Regions from separate parts of the Peribacillus sp. AS_2 genome, predicted to be linked through region 1. Evidence: riboswitches for the same ligand, from Rfam matches in the RefSeq annotation. Region 1 holds a riboswitch; the other holds the start of a gene.

The links. Region 1 has a riboswitch for FMN ahead of OTG27_RS05295 (ECF transporter S component). Riboswitches for the same ligand answer to the same signal wherever they lie in the genome.
Region 2: it holds a riboswitch for FMN, as region 1 does, so the genes downstream of both, ribE (riboflavin synthase) here and OTG27_RS05295 (ECF transporter S component) in region 1, are expected to answer to the same signal.

What each region holds. Positions count from the first base shown of each region.
Region 1 is NZ_JAPTGA010000002.1:511,856-519,721, forward strand. Features, by position in the region: gene OTG27_RS05260 (metallophosphoesterase) at 1-67, opposite strand, end outside; gene OTG27_RS05265 (YpbF family protein) at 162-620, opposite strand; gene OTG27_RS05270 (LysM peptidoglycan-binding domain-containing protein) at 1,018-1,782, opposite strand; gene OTG27_RS05275 (CPBP family intramembrane glutamic endopeptidase) at 1,760-2,386, opposite strand; gene OTG27_RS05280 (RecQ family ATP-dependent DNA helicase) at 2,376-3,881, opposite strand; gene OTG27_RS05285 (YpbB family protein) at 3,881-4,945, opposite strand; gene OTG27_RS05290 (ferredoxin) at 5,236-5,484, shown strand; gene OTG27_RS05295 (ECF transporter S component) at 5,599-6,180, opposite strand; FMN riboswitch at 6,345-6,481, opposite strand; gene serA (phosphoglycerate dehydrogenase) at 6,802-7,866, shown strand, end outside.
Region 2 is NZ_JAPTGA010000006.1:159,519-167,384, reverse strand. Features, by position in the region: gene ribH (6,7-dimethyl-8-ribityllumazine synthase) at 279-749, opposite strand; partial or broken gene ribB (3,4-dihydroxy-2-butanone-4-phosphate synthase) at 827-1,465, opposite strand; gene ribE (riboflavin synthase) at 1,484-2,122, opposite strand; FMN riboswitch at 2,270-2,401, opposite strand; gene OTG27_RS12865 (TspO/MBR family protein) at 2,604-3,341, shown strand; gene megL (methionine gamma-lyase) at 3,338-4,513, opposite strand; gene OTG27_RS12855 (DEAD/DEAH box helicase) at 4,739-5,875, opposite strand; gene OTG27_RS12850 (ATP-binding protein) at 5,923-6,990, opposite strand; gene putP (sodium/proline symporter PutP) at 7,366-7,866, opposite strand, start outside.

The DNA of each region.
Region 1 (7,866 bases):
ACATGTAAAAGATCATGGCAAATGACAGCAGGATGATGATTAAAAATAATCCAGATAACCATAACATCATCGTTAAACCTTCTTTCCATCCTTATCCAAACGTACTTTCATATAACCATAAAACGGTATTACCCGCAATTAAATATGATTTAACGCGATCATCATTTATTTTCATGATATAGATTAATATCATAATTCTTCTTCATCATTTCAAAAACCTTATGGCGATTTTTCCATTCTTCCTCTTTTTCCCACAATTGCTTACTTTTATTAATGATTTCACAGCGTAGCAGTTGAAACTCCTTTTCAGCTTTATCTAGCTTTTTTTTAATTAAAACCATATATCCATATAGACCAATCGCTGCCGCCAAAAAAAGGAAATGGCTAAAATGGTCGACGAAAACACTAAACATACTGAAAAATGAATACGAATAAGGTACAACGATATAAAAATAAAGATAAATCATAAAAAGGACAGCAACAATCATGGTTGCCCATAAGCTTTGAAGGTGCTTCCTTTTAAGTGCCTCGAATTTTTTCTTCCGATCCACGACATTTTGCAGCATTTGTTTTGTTGCTTGATCCGTTTTCTCATCCAGTAAAATGATTGTCGATTCCATCGCATTTCCTCCTCTGCTCTTTCAAATCATGATATGAAAGAGTAGAGGAAAAAATGATAATGTACCTGTCACGATGGCCTTCATACTTAACTAAGTTGAACAATATTAAAAATACCCTGCCTATAAAGACAGGGTCAGACTGGAGACAAACTCGTTTTAGGTTTTTAAAATTTGAATGTTGATTTTCACTTCAGGCACTCGCTTTCCGAGGCGGCCCGCCCTCGGCGCCATTGCGCCTGCGGGGTTCTCCCTTGGACACGTTTTCCCCGCAGGAGTCTCGAACACCCGCTCCAATCAACTTTGTTTTAACATTAAGGTAGAACTCCTTATGCCTAAAGTCTTTTTTGGTTTGAAATAGAAGGATTTAAAAACTTAATTTTTCCTTAAGGTGCCATCATTATTTCTTGATCGGAATTTTCAAAACCTGACCCCTGGAAATTTCATTGCCATTCAGCCCATTCCACTCCCTGATCAGAGCAATCCCTTCCTGTGATTTGTAGTAATTCATTGAAATCCGAAATAATGTTTCTTCACCTTGAACAGTATGTAAAACAACTTTGTATTCCTCTTTATCCGATTTAGCGGCTTGTACATTTTTCTTTTCTGCTGCTGCTTTCTTTGCCTTTTCCTCTGCTTCTTGCTGCGCTTTGGCTTTAGCCTCAGCTTCTTGCTGTGCCTTGGCTTTAGCCTCAGCTTCTCGCTGCACTTTAGCCTTTTCTTCAGCTTCTTGCTGTGCCTTGGCTTTTTCCTTAGCTTCCTGCTGCGCTTTGGCTTTGGCTTTGGCTTTAGCCTCAGCTTCTTCTTTTTCTTTCTCCGCTTCAGCCTTTGCCGACTCCTTTTCCTTTAAGTCCTCTGCCGTTGCTGTAGTTGGAATCGATTCTTTATCTTCCTCTTTTAAGACGACTTGGTCACTTTTAGTAACAGGTAAAGGCCTATCCTGAAAATATGTATAAAGGCTGTAAAATCCAATTGGAAGCAAAATGAAAAATAATGCTAATAATTGTATCATTGGAAGTTTAATCTTCACTTTACTTTTTTTCTTTTTATTCTGGTGGACTTTGCTCCGTTTGGGCAATGATGACTTAGCCTTCTGGCGTTCAATTCGCGAACGAAGTTCACCAGCCTGATCATTTTCTCTTTCATTCTTTTGCACCCGGCTCATTCAAGTCACCCCCTTTCTTGCTAAACCCTCTTTGCTTTTTGTTCCTGATTAAAATACCAAGGATAAAGTCAATCAAAAAGTGGGCCGTTATCGTCACGATGATATTATTAGTCATTTCAAATAGAAACCCGATAAAGAAGCTCAAAACCAATACATTTAAAAATAAAAACCAATTAAAAAGGTAACGATAATGAACAGCTGCAAAAATGAGGCTCGTAAGTAGCAACCCAAAATGTGTTTGCAACACTCCTCGGAATAATACTTCTTCACTTACCGCTACAACCAAAGCTACGACAAATATCATCGGGTATGACAAATTACTGAAAATGCGTTCATTTATGCCGCCATCATCCTGATAGGAAGATGGTGTCACTTTCATAAGCAATATGTCAATTAACACGACAATGACTCCCGCAGGAACACCAATCAGCAAAATGTTCAGGTCATCAAAGATAAATAAGTCGAAAAAAGCAGAACGGTCTTTAAATAAAATAATACCTAAAAAAGTGGCTAACGTTAAGAGAATAATTTGTGTAAGAAACAAATTATATAGCAACTGTTTATCTGTAAGTTGTTTAATTAATTCCGCTTGCTTATTTTTCATTGCCATTTTCCTTCTTTAGTAAGATATAAGCCAATTCCTTTTTCCAAGTGGAAAAGGAATTGGCCGGATCCACCTTTACTTCCGGCCATACATCAGCCATTTTTTCGGCATCCATCCCACAGATATCACAGCAGATGGGGTTCGCTTCCCGATGCTTTTCTCCAAAATAGTCCAGTATCCCTGAACGGCGACATTCCTGTGCATATATCCAGTGAAGGAATTTATGCAGCTTTTCTTGATTCCTGGTTTTCCTCTTCTTACAATACTCTTTCATCTCTGCCACTTGATCCTGGTTATTGCCCATAATAAACTGGGTAAAAAAACGGAGCTGGATTTCGTTTAACGAAAAGGATTGCGACAGCTGCTCTTTTTCTGAGGGGGTCAAATTCGCCAAATTCTTATGAGACTCATTAAGGAAAGAACATACACCATCGATTTGCGAATCCGTAGGCAACTGTTGCTCCATCAAATGAAGGGGAAGCCCTTCATCCCCTTCGCTATATAATAAGACAGCCACACTTTGTTTCCGGTCTCGCCCCGCCCTGCCAATCTCCTGAAGATATGCTTCCATCGTGGACGGGATATGATAATGGATAACATATCTGACATCCGATTTATTCACACCCATTCCAAAGGCACTTGTTGCGCATATGATTTTCAGCTGGCCGGAAATGAATTGCTGCTGAATGAGCATCCTTTGTTCCTGCTCCATTCCACCGTGATAATAATTGACACTATCGATCCCGTTATCCTGTAAAAAACCAGCGACTGATTCCGCCACTTTTTTAGAGGAAAAATAAATAATTCCGCTTCCGGTAAATTTCCTGACAAGCTCCAGCACACGGGCTAGCTTCTCATCGTAGCTGAACATTCGCTCGATAATAATGGCAATATTTTCACGATCAACCGAGGAAACCATTTCCTCGGCCTGCCCAATGTTAAGTTTAACAATGATGTCCCTCCGGACCTCATCGGTTGCAGTTGCCGTCAGGGCAAGCGTCAACGGATTATTCAGCTCACGCCTCACTTCTCCTAAATTCAAATAATCCGGACGGAAATCGTACCCCCATTGTGAAATGCAGTGTGCTTCGTCTATGACGAACAAACCTATTTCTATGGATTTCAAGGATTTTATCACACCATCAATGCTCAGCATTTCAGGAGATAAAAAGATAAATCGATAACTATGTAACCGATCGAAGGCTTTCCTTTTTTGATTAAGCGTCAAAAAAGAGTTGAGGGTCAATACACTTTTTTCGCCGCTCATCTTCAGCTGATCCGCTTGATCCTGCATTAAAGATAATAACGGAGAGACAATTATGACAGTCTTATTCACCAGATAAGCCGGCAGCTGATAACATAATGATTTACCTGACCCGGTTGGCAGCATCGCTAATGTATGACGGCCGGACATCAATGATTCAACCACTTCCTTCTGTCCAGGACGGAATTCATCAAAACCGAATTTTTCTTTGAGGACTCGTTCTATGTTCATCATCTCTCACCTATTTTCGCAAGTACAAGTCTTATTTGGAAAAAGCTTATTTGTTTATTATCGACCATCTGCTTGATAGCTTTAAGCTTTTTTGTACCAAGTTCCTTAATCGCTTCAGCAATTTCCCTCTCATCCTCGATTGTCACATAATCGGAAATCGGAAAATCCTTTTCCGATAAAACAATTTCTACGAGGTGATCTTCGATGGTGTTGACTTTCAATCTGCGGATTTCAGCTATTTCACCGAGGTTTTTCCCTTCCTGGATGTATCGTAAAGTAGTCTTTGTAGATTGTGTCAAATGAGGATTACCACTTCTTTTCCAATCATTGGTTAATGAGGATAAGAGAGGGTAATCACCACCCGTTTCCATTTCTGCAAGCATTTGATGCAATGAGTCAAGGAATGTATAGCGAACATAATCTTCTTCCGTATTTTTCCTTTTGGCAATCTGTTCAAACGTTAGACCAATCCTGTTTATCCCGGTCAATTTCAAAATGAAAATGTCTCGTTTCATATCACTTTGATTTTCTAAAAGGGATACCAGTTCATCATATAAATGTTGGGCAATCAACGCTCGATCCTGACGATTGGCATGTAAAAATTCCTTTACGAAGAATTGAATTTTGGGATTTCGTTGTATCGGATAAAAACGTCTTTCATTGTGGACAATATGGGATATGGTTTGAATGAGTAAATTTAACCTTCCCCAGAAAACAGGGGTGATATTATGATACTTCCAACCATTTAAATACTCCGGAAAAGGATTATTTTTAAAGTAATCGTCCAACATTCGTTCACCTTGCAAACTAATTTCATATGCATCCGGTTTATCCGTTAAATTAATTAAGTCATGCTTAAGTGAATGTTCAATGTTTTGATTTAATTGCTGACGGGTAAATCGAGGTATTGTCCCAAAAATATCCGTTAACCCGAATAAATGGGCATCTTGGATGGTTTGTGACGATTTCTTCCCCTGCAGCATATGGTATATAGCATAAATGGAGCGCTCACCTTGAAATTTTTTTATCGCATATAGAATGATGGCCTGTAGATAATTATTCATGGGACTCACATCCTTGTTTCATTTAACCAATAAACCCATTGTAACAAAAATCTGCAAAAACCGCCGTTATTATTGATGAATACAACGGAAATTATGTGACTAAATGACGAAACATGGAAAGGACCAAGTTAATTTTTTCGATGCTTTTCGTTGACATTCAACTACATGATAGTTATTATCAATACAATTTCTATTGAAAAGTTTGGCATTCGGTCTTACAATAGGAAAGAGATAATAATCTGAAATAAAAAGATTATCAGTTGTTAATCAACTTAGGAGGGGTTATATTCATGGCTAAATTTACTATTGTGGATAAAGAAACATGCATAGCTTGTGGAGCTTGCGGAGCAGCTGCACCAGATATATATGATTATGATGACGAAGGGATTGCATTTGTTACCCTTGACGATAACGAGGGTATCGTTGAAATTCCAGATGTACTTATAGACGACATGATGGATGCATTTGAAGGATGCCCAACGGATTCCATCAAAGTTGCTGACGAGGCATTTGACGGAGATGCACTAAAATTCGAATAAAGGTACAAGCCATTTTCAATCGAGAATGGCTTTTTCTTTTGGCCAAAAAACAGGCATAAAAAAACAACCGGATATGGATATCCGGTTGTTTTTTCATATCTATCGTCAATGCCGTTAAGCATTTTTATATAATGTTTGCTTATTGATCCATGTCTGTAATTTAATGAACAGCAACATGAATACAGATGTGATGAGCACGCCTTTAATCACGTTGAAAGGCAAGATTGCCGTCGTAACGAACTTTCTCGACTCGGGCGCCGACATGGCATCCCATCCCATAAAGAAGGTATAAGCCGGTAAAAAGACAAAATAGTTTAATACGCTCATGAATACTGCCATGGAAACTGTTCCCGCAAGTAAGGCGAACGTCATTCCTTTTTTTGAATTGATTTTCTGAAATACATAATAAGTCGGCAAGACAAACAGTATTCCGGCTATAAAGTTAGCGATATGCCCCACAGGCACAGCAGTCAAGGTCCCTGTCATGACTAAATCCAATAGGTTTTTAATGAACTCGACTAGAATTCCAGCCATCGGACCGAAAATCAATGCCGCCATCAGTGCTGGTATGTCGCTAAAATCAACATTGAGAAAAGGCGGGAATCCTGGAAACGGGAAATTTAAAAGCATCAATAAATATGAAATGCTTCCCATCATGGCAAGTGAGACCATTTTTTTCACTTTGTTCTTTTTCATAGTTCTCTCTCCTTCTTTTCCGATCTACCTGAAAAAGAGGTTAGGATTCCAAAATATGTTGATGTTCAATAAAAACCCTTTAATTCCAATGGAATTAAAGGGATAAATTAAAGGTTACATCAAACAAACGTTCAGCAAATAACTGTTGAAACGCACTAAGGAACCTCCATCTTCTCCCATCCAGACTATACTGTCGGCTTTGGAATCACACCAAATCCTGCCTTGTAAGGCTCGCGGGCTTAGAAGTAGAAATTCCTTCATCACCGCCGGTGGGGAATTGCGCCCCGCCCCGAAGATAGACCTATAAAATTTTTTATACTTCCCATTATATCTGAAATGCCTTTTTTTTGATAGCATTTTTTCTCATTTGATGCATGTAGGATGAATATCGATTGTCGCAGTGAACGGCTTAAAACAAACAGCGGATTTACAATATGGCAATTCGAAAATTTTTCGCAAAAGGAGCGAAGCTATTTATATCGCCACCTTAAACGGATGATCAGTTGGAAATCATTTGTTTAAGCGCTTTCATTCAGATATGCCAAATTGACATTATCAGCATTTCAATTGTAAAATTAACTGAAATTTAAGATAACTTTTTCCTTAGGAAGGTGTTTAGACGTGTATCGGATTTTAGTAGCAGACGCCATTAAACCAGAAGGACTTGGACCGCTTTCAGAGGCATCCAATATTCAGCTCATTCAGAAGACCGTAGAGGAAGCTGCAAACGAACTTGATCAGATCGATGCAATTCTTGTTAGAAGTGCAACAAAGGTTTCGGAAGATTTAATGAACCGTATGCCGCAGTTGAAAATTATAGCACGCGCTGGTGTCGGTGTTGATAACATAGACATCCCCGCAGCGACAAAACGCGGGATTGTCGTGGTTAATGCACCTGACGGCAACACCATTTCAACAGCTGAACATACATTCGCGATGATGGCTTCATTAATGCGCCACATTCCGCAAGCTTATGCTTCATTGAAAAATGGGGAGTGGAAACGTTCCTCCTATACGGGAACTGAACTTCGTGGAAAAACATTAGGCATAGTTGGCTTTGGACGCATCGGAGGGGAAATTGCCAAACGTGCTAAAGTTTTTGGCATGGATGTCATTGTCTATGACCCGTTCCTGACTGTAGATCGTGCAAAGAAAATGTCCGTAACGGCCCTGCCATTGGATGAATTGCTTCCTAAAGCAGACATCATTACTGTTCATACACCACTAACGAATGAAACTAGAGGATTAATTAATAAAGAAAAACTGCTTACCTGTAAAAAAGGGGTTTATGTACTGAACTGCGCCCGTGGTGGAATTCTAGACGAAGATGATTTATATGAAATGTTAGTTCAAGGGCATGTTGCAGGGGCGGCACTGGACGTTTTCGTCGAAGAACCTCCACTTGGCCATAAACTGCTGGAACTGGACAGCGTCATTGCTACACCGCATCTAGGCGCTTCCACGAAAGAAGCCCAATTGAATGTCGCCGTACAGGTTGCCCAAGAAGTTTTGACCTATTTCGAAGGAAATCCAGTCTCAAGCTCAATCAACCTTCCAGCCATATCTAAAGAAGTGTTTGAAAAGGTACAGCCATTCCATCAACTTGTTCAGCAAATGGGATCGATTGCTTCCCAGTGCATGAATGAAGGAATTCAGGAAATCTCCGTTACATATGCAGGAGAATCT
Region 2 (7,866 bases), on a different contig from region 1:
TTCGTTTTTTTTTCGATGAATTACCTAATGATTCCTTATTACCCATAATTTATAATGATAAATAATAAAAAAACACTTTACTTTGAAATCAGGGTATTTCCAGTGAAGGAGTTTCGGTGAGTGTCAAAGAGCAGCATTAGCTAATCGATCAATGGCTAACTTTACGAACTTCAAAGAATTTCCAGATGGTTGAGGAAAGTTGACTCAATCAGACCACGATCCGGCACATCAAAAAAAAGCCGCAGGAATGTCATTCCCTGCGGCTTCCTTATGTGAAATCACTGTTCAATCAATTTTCCAAGGTTGGCCATTTCAATTGCACTAACGGCCGCTTCATAGCCTTTGTTACCTGATTTTGTTCCAGCACGTTCAATGGCTTGTTCAATATTCTCAGTTGTCAGCAAACCGAAGATAACCGGTACACCTGTTTCCAAAGAAACGGAAGCCATGCCTTTAGCTGCTTCATTGCAGACATAATCATAATGTGAAGTAGCACCCCTGATTACCGTTCCAAGACCGATTACCGCATCATATTTACCTGTATTCACAAGTTTCTTAGCAATTAACGGAAGTTCAAAAGCACCCGGGACCCACGCGATGTCAACATCATTCTCATCAACGCCATGACGCTTAAGGCCATCCATTGCCCCTCCTAAAAGCTTGCTTGTGATAAACTCATTAAATCTTCCTACCACGATTCCTACTTTCAATCCTGATCCGATTAATTGTGCTTCAATAGTTTTCCCCATGTCTAATTCCTCCTAATTTTTAAAAACAATAATTTTTTCATGTTAAGATTTCATTCCTTAAAAATCTTTCAAGCTTTCGGGATGTTCATTTCAAGTTCCTGTTTCCCGATTGGATCATTATGTTGAAGATACCGAACCAAATCGGCTATCGTAATGAACTTCAGGTTAAATTTATCAGCGATGACTTCTAAATCGGATACGCGGGCCATCGATCCATCTTCATTCATGATCTCACAAATTACACCGGCTGGAGCGGCACCGCATAACTTCGCCAAGTCCACCGATGCCTCCGTATGTCCTGCCCTTCTTAATACGCCGCCTTCTTTAGCGACTATCGGAAAAGTGTGACCTGGCCTTTGGAAATCTTCAGCGACCGAATCTTCATTAAGAAGCTCAAGGATGGTCAAGGACCGTTCAAAAGCACTGATTCCTGTAGAGGTGCTTTTATGATCGACACTTACCGTAAAAGCAGTGCCATGATGATCGGTATTTTCACCTACCATAGGATGCAGTTTCAATTTTGCTGCCAGTTGTTCAGTGATGGTCGTACAAATCAAACCACGTCCATGAGTCGCCATGAAATTAATCGCTTCCGGTGTCGCCTTTTCGGCCAACACTACAAAATCCCCTTCATTTTCACGGTCTTCATCATCGGACACGATAACTACCTTGCCAGCCTTCAAATCTTCTATTGCTTCTTCTATTGTATGGAACATCATTACACCGCCCTTTTATTAGAATCCATGCTCTGCCAAAAACTCTAAACTCAGTCCTGGTTTTGGATTGCCATTTTTCATTTGATGTATTATATATTTCCCTATCATGTCGTTTTCAATGTTAACGATATCGCCAGCCGCTTTTTGTCCCAATATGGTATCCTGATGAGTCAATGGAATCAATGAAACCGTCAAAAGGTTCCTTTCGATCCCAAATATCGTCAAGCTTGTTCCATCAATGGCTACGGAACCTTTTGGAATGCAAAAGGCACTAAGCCCTTCTTCCAGTTGGATTACATAATATACGGCATTTTCTTTCCGTTCTTTTTTTATGATCGTTCCGGTTCCGTCGATATGACCTGAAACAAAATGACCGCCAAACCTTCCCTGTGCACTCATGGCTCGTTCGAGATTAACAGGTGATCCCAATTTTAACGTCCGGATCGAGGAAGCTTTGACCGTTTCCGGCATCACGTCGACCGTAAATAAACTTTTCGTGAAGGACGTTACCGTTAAGCAGACCCCGTTGACTGAAATACTATCCCCCAGATGCACATCTTCAAGGATTTTTTCAGAACGAATCGATAACTCCATACTGCTTTTTCCTTTTTTCAAGGAATGTACGGTACCGATATCCTCAATGATTCCCGTAAACATGTTTTTCCCCCTTTTATAAAATATAAAAAACCCCTTAGGATGACCTAAAGGGTTAGCAGGAGAAATGAGTGAAAAAAATTGTATACCTAAAAAGCCCAATATTTTCATTTTTTGAAAAATTAGGCGTACGTATACACTTGGGTTCCACACGTCCTTCTCCCATCCAGACTGTACTGTCGGCTTTGGAATCTCACCAAATCCTGCCTTTTAACAGGCTCGCGGGCTTAGAATTTCTTCATCACCGCCGGTTGGGATTTTCACCCGACCCCGAAGGACTAAAATAATATGAATCTTTGAATATTTTATCACCATAAAGTGAAGATGTAAAATTTCTAACCTTAAATGGTTCAATTGTTACAGGAACTTCCTATCTTTATGTAAAAATGATCCCCATTAACCCCGATGTGCTCCAAAAAGGTTAGGCAGGCTAAATATGTGGAATAGGATTAGAGAGTCACACTTCATATAAGGAGGAAGCTTAATGCTTATTTCCATCATCAACCTGATTTTCTATCTGTTCGTCGTCACGATGAACTTTTTAGCCAATTTCCTGCCATTGAACGGCCAGACATCAGGAGAGATTTCCGATAAACTTCATGTCGTTTTCACTCCTGCCGGATATGTATTTTCCATATGGGGCTTGATCTATTTCCTGCTCGCCATCTGGGTATTCAGGCAGTTTTTAAGTAAACATCAAAACAGCCCTGCTTATAAGGCATCCTTCCCTTGGTTCGCTTTAAGCTGTGTCTTGAATGGCGCTTGGCTTTTAGCTTGGCACTATGAACACTTTTTGTTATCCGTATTCATTATCATTGCTCTTTTGGCTACTTTAATGGTCATTTATACAAGCATAAAAAAAGTGGGACACACTACTTTCGACCTATTTCCGTTTTCCGTCTATACAGGCTGGGTAAGTGTTGCAACGATCGCTGACATTTCTTATTACCTAACCTATATCAAATGGGACGGTTTTGGGGTTTCCAGTTTAACCTGGACGATCGTCCTGCTGATTGCAGCAACAACCCTGGCCTTTGTCTTCGCAGGTAAAAACCGGGATTGGTGCTATCTTCTCGTATTCGTTTGGGCGTTCATAGGCATCGGGATACGAAATAGCTCCGCCTATCCTGTAATCACGGACATTTCTTATATCCTCTCTGCCATCACTTTTATCATATCCATAACCATCTTCATAAAAAGTAGAAGGAATATGGTAGCCTAAAATGCTTGCTGAAGATCTTGCCATACATCCTGCCAAGCTTCTAGACCAACAGAGAGACGGACCAGCTGGTCACTGATGCCCATTTGTTCCCGTGAAGCTTCAGGAACGGCAGAGTGCGTCATGGTAGCGGGATGCTGGATCAATGTTTCGGCATCCCCAAGACTTACGGCAATTTTAATTAGATTCAATTTATTGAGGAATTCCTGTGCATCCTGTTTTGTGCCATGCAATTCGAAAGAGATAAGGCCGCCGCCATGTTTCATCTGTTTTTGCATGATATAATGATCCGGGGAAGCTTCATCACCTGGATAATATACCTTTTTCACCTTTGGATGTTTCTTAAGTTCATGAAAGATTGCCATTGCATTGGCCGAATGACGGTCCATCCTGACGGGCAAGGTCTTTAACCCCCGCAATAGTAGCCAGGCGTCGAATGGTGAAATGATTCCACCGATATCTTTCTGTGTAGTCCCAGCTATATGATTCATGAATTCCTTTTTACCGACGACAAGTCCCGCAACGACATCCCCATGCCCGCAAAGATATTTCGTAGCGCTATGAAGGACGATATCACAGCCATACTCAAGCGGTCTCTGTAGGTAGGGCGTCGAAAATGTATTATCGACTACGACCATCACATTATATTCCTTCGCAACTTTCACCACCATCTGTAAGTCAATCATTTTCATCGTCGGGTTGATCGGGGTTTCTACATAGATGCAGGTCGTTTCCGGCCGGATCATTTTCCTAAGCTGTTCTTCAGTATCCATTTCACAAAAATCATGAGTTATCCGGTATTTATTTTTCATTAGCTGCAGAAGGCCAAATGTACAACCATATACCCCCTGTGAGCAGAGGATGTGATCATCTGTTTTAGTTAACGCAAAAAGTACTGCTGAAACGGCAGCCATGCCTGAACCGAAAGCAAGGCCAGCTTCCCCGCCTTCCAGTGCGGCAATCTTTTCTTCAAGCACTTGTACCGTTGGATTTCCAAGGCGAGAATAAATATATCCATCTTCGATACCAGCAAAACGCCTCTCCCCTTGCTCGGCATTTTCGAAAGTGAATGTTGAGGTTTGGAATAAAGGTGTTGCCAAGCTTCCCAAATGCTTCTTCGAGTCATATCCTTCATGGATGACTGCCGTTTCAAATTGTTTATACTTTCTTGTCATACCGTTTCCCCCTAACCTATGTCTATTGCTATCATATGTCAAAAACCCACATTAAGGAAGCGTTTTCATTCATGATTATCACCCATAAATGAACACTTAACTTAGTAAAAATAAGCTTCATTCTGTTCAGTTGGATCCTGCAAATTGAGCACCTCTTTTAATTTTTAATTCTTACGTGAATTCCAAAAAAAGGGACAGCCGCCATGGCCGTCCCTTTTTTGCGAATCATTCATCGACTACGATGTTTCCACCATAGAAGGTTACTCTCGTTAATGGTAACTCCAGTTCACGAGCCATTTTTTTCAACTCTCGCTCTTCTCTTTCCGTTACGATTGAAATGACCGTGCCATCTGCACCTGCACGCCCAGTTCTCCCGGATCTATGGATATATTGTTCGATATTGTCAGCCATATCAATATGAACGACCGCAGTAAGGCCTTTAATATCCAGCCCCCTGGCCGCTACATCCGTTGCTATCAGCATCGGGGATTTTCCGGAACGAAGCTTACGCAGTGCTTTCTCCCTGTCGACTTTATTGGATTCACCGTGAAGCACGCCCATTTCAATACCTTTATAACTCAGCTTTTCATGTAAGACGCTAAGCTCCGCAATATCATTCAGGAAGGCAAGTGCCTTCACATCTTTAAGTCTTGTGATTTTCTCGAGAATCTTGGACTTCTCCCGTCTCTCAACAACAAAGTAAAGATGGTCCACCTTGGATTCCATTTTTTCATTTTTATCGACCTTGATCATTTCGGGTTCATTCATGAATCCCCTGGCCGCTTTTTCCGTTTCCTCTGGCAGGGTTGCTGAAAATACCATGATTTGCCGATCTTTTAGTGTTGTTTTGATAATATTATTGATCGTTCCCATATGTTCTGGAATGATCAATTGGTCTCCTTCATCAAGTACTATCGTCTTAACTTCATGCATCTTCAGTTTCTTTTGGGCAATCAATTCGTAAATCCGCCCCGGTGTTCCAGCAATCACCTGTGGACGCTTCTTCAGTTTGTCCAACTGCCTTTTCACATTAGCACCGCCGATGAATGCTGCACCCATTATGCCGCTTCCCTCTGACCAAATGCGAATTTCTTCATTGATCTGCATGACCAGTTCCCGTGATGATGCCAGAATCAAAGCTTGGGGCGATTTTTTTTCAGGATCAATCTTTTCGAGCAATGGCAGTAAATATGCCAATGTTTTTCCTGTACCTGTCGGTGATTCGGCCATGATATCCTTTCCCTCGACAATCACGGGGATCGCTTTCGTTTGTATCGGGGTAAGTTGTCCGAATCCGGACTTTTTCCAGGCTTCTTGTATATATGGTTTTCTATCGTTTATTAATGCAGGTAATTCGCTCATATCGTTCTCCTTTAATATAAAACTTTTCCTATCTTTCATAGTACCATTTATTCTTGTCCAGTAGCCAACGGAATACGAATTGTAACCGTCGTCCCTTTGTTTATCTCACTTTCAAAATCCATTTCCCCGTGAAGGCGATGAACGATTTTCCGGCAAATTGCAAGCCCGATCCCTGAACCTTTTTCCTTCGTCGAGTAAAAAGGTTCACCAATCCGTTCAAGGCGCTCGGGTCCCATTCCCATGCCATTGTCACTCACGCTGACTACAGCATGTCCTTCGATGATTTGCAGCGATATATCAATTTCCCCATTATCTTCGATCGCTTCAATGCTGTTCTTGACGATATTGATTACCAACTGTTTAAGTTCAATTGAATCAGCCATAATATAAATCGGTTCGGCGGTTTTAATCCTTAGCCCCATTTCGATATTATTCAAATTCGTTTCTGCTTTCATCAACGTGAATACCTGTTGTAAACTGTCGGCAAGATCGATCCTGCAGAATGCGACATCCTGTTTCTTCCCGAGAACCAAAAGTTCACTTGAGATAATATTAATTCGGTCAATTTCCTTCAACATGATATCAGAATGCAACGGGTTCACTTCCTGGGTCATATCCATTAGCTGTACGAATCCTTTTAAAGATGTCAGCGGATTCCTTATCTCATGTGCGACGGCTGCAGCCAGATGTCCGATAACAGATAGCTTTTCAGACATGATCATCAATTCCTCTTCGCGCCGCAATTCGGTGATATCCCTTACGATGGCATATACTCCAACCATTTCCGAGTGGACGATGATCGGTAAAAAAGTTACACGGATTATCCGTTGTTCATCACTGCTATTCTGTATGGTCGTTTCGAATTTTACAGCATCCCCTTGAAGGGACTGTAGAAAGAATTCAGCTACTTTACCACTTTCATTCCAGTTGATGAGATGATTCGCATTCTTGCCTTTCAAATTGTCACTATGATGACCTAACAGTTTTTCTGCTTCCGGGTTTATCGAAACGACATTTCCTTCGAGATTCAGCTCAAGGACACAATCCGGGTTATGCTTGAACAGCGACCGATACTGTTCATCCTTCAGAATGAATTCCTGTTGGGACCTCAACATTTTCCCCGTCCAATACCTGATTATGAAGTACAGGAAAAGTCCGGTTATGAATATGAACATCCACCCTTTGGAATGTTGAAACATTGCATATATCTGAACATCTGACCTTGCCTGCGTCATAGAGATGTAATCCGTAATGATAATCCATAAGACCCCAATGAATATATATATAAAAGCCACTTTACATGCAATTTTATGAGATTGGTTCATATTTTTTCCTTTGTATTGTTTTTTGGTTTATTATTCCCAAATCACTCAAAAAAAGCCCTCATGTTTTCAACATAAGGACTCTATCGATATTGTAACATATATATAGTAATCATTGTTTTATATCGTTAAAAAATCCAGCAGCATTACTACTGGATTTTCAATAAATCAAGAGAGGTCTTTAATGGCTTGATTGAATTCTTCTTCGATATCTTTTGTAGGCTTGGCCGATAGTAAGCTGAAAACGACCACAGCTATTGAACCAGCGATGAAACCAGGAATGATTTCGTATATTTCAGCAAACCTATCGATCATATCCCAGACGATCACGGTTGCCGTACCGACAATCATTCCCGCCAAGGCTCCCCATTTCGTCATCCGTTTCCAGTACAGGCTTAACAAAATGACAGGACCGAATGCCGCTCCAAAACCAGCCCATGCATAACCAACCAATTTAAGAATCGTACCGCTTGGATTAAAAGCCAATAATAGGGCAATGGCAGATATCGCCAATACGCCAAACCGACCTACCAGCACTAATTCCTTATCAGATGCGTTCGGCCGAATGAACTGCTTATAGAAATCATCTGTCAGAGCACTTGCCGATACTAACAGCTGTGATGCAATCGTACTCATGACCGCTGCTAAAATCGCAGCCAACAAGAAGCC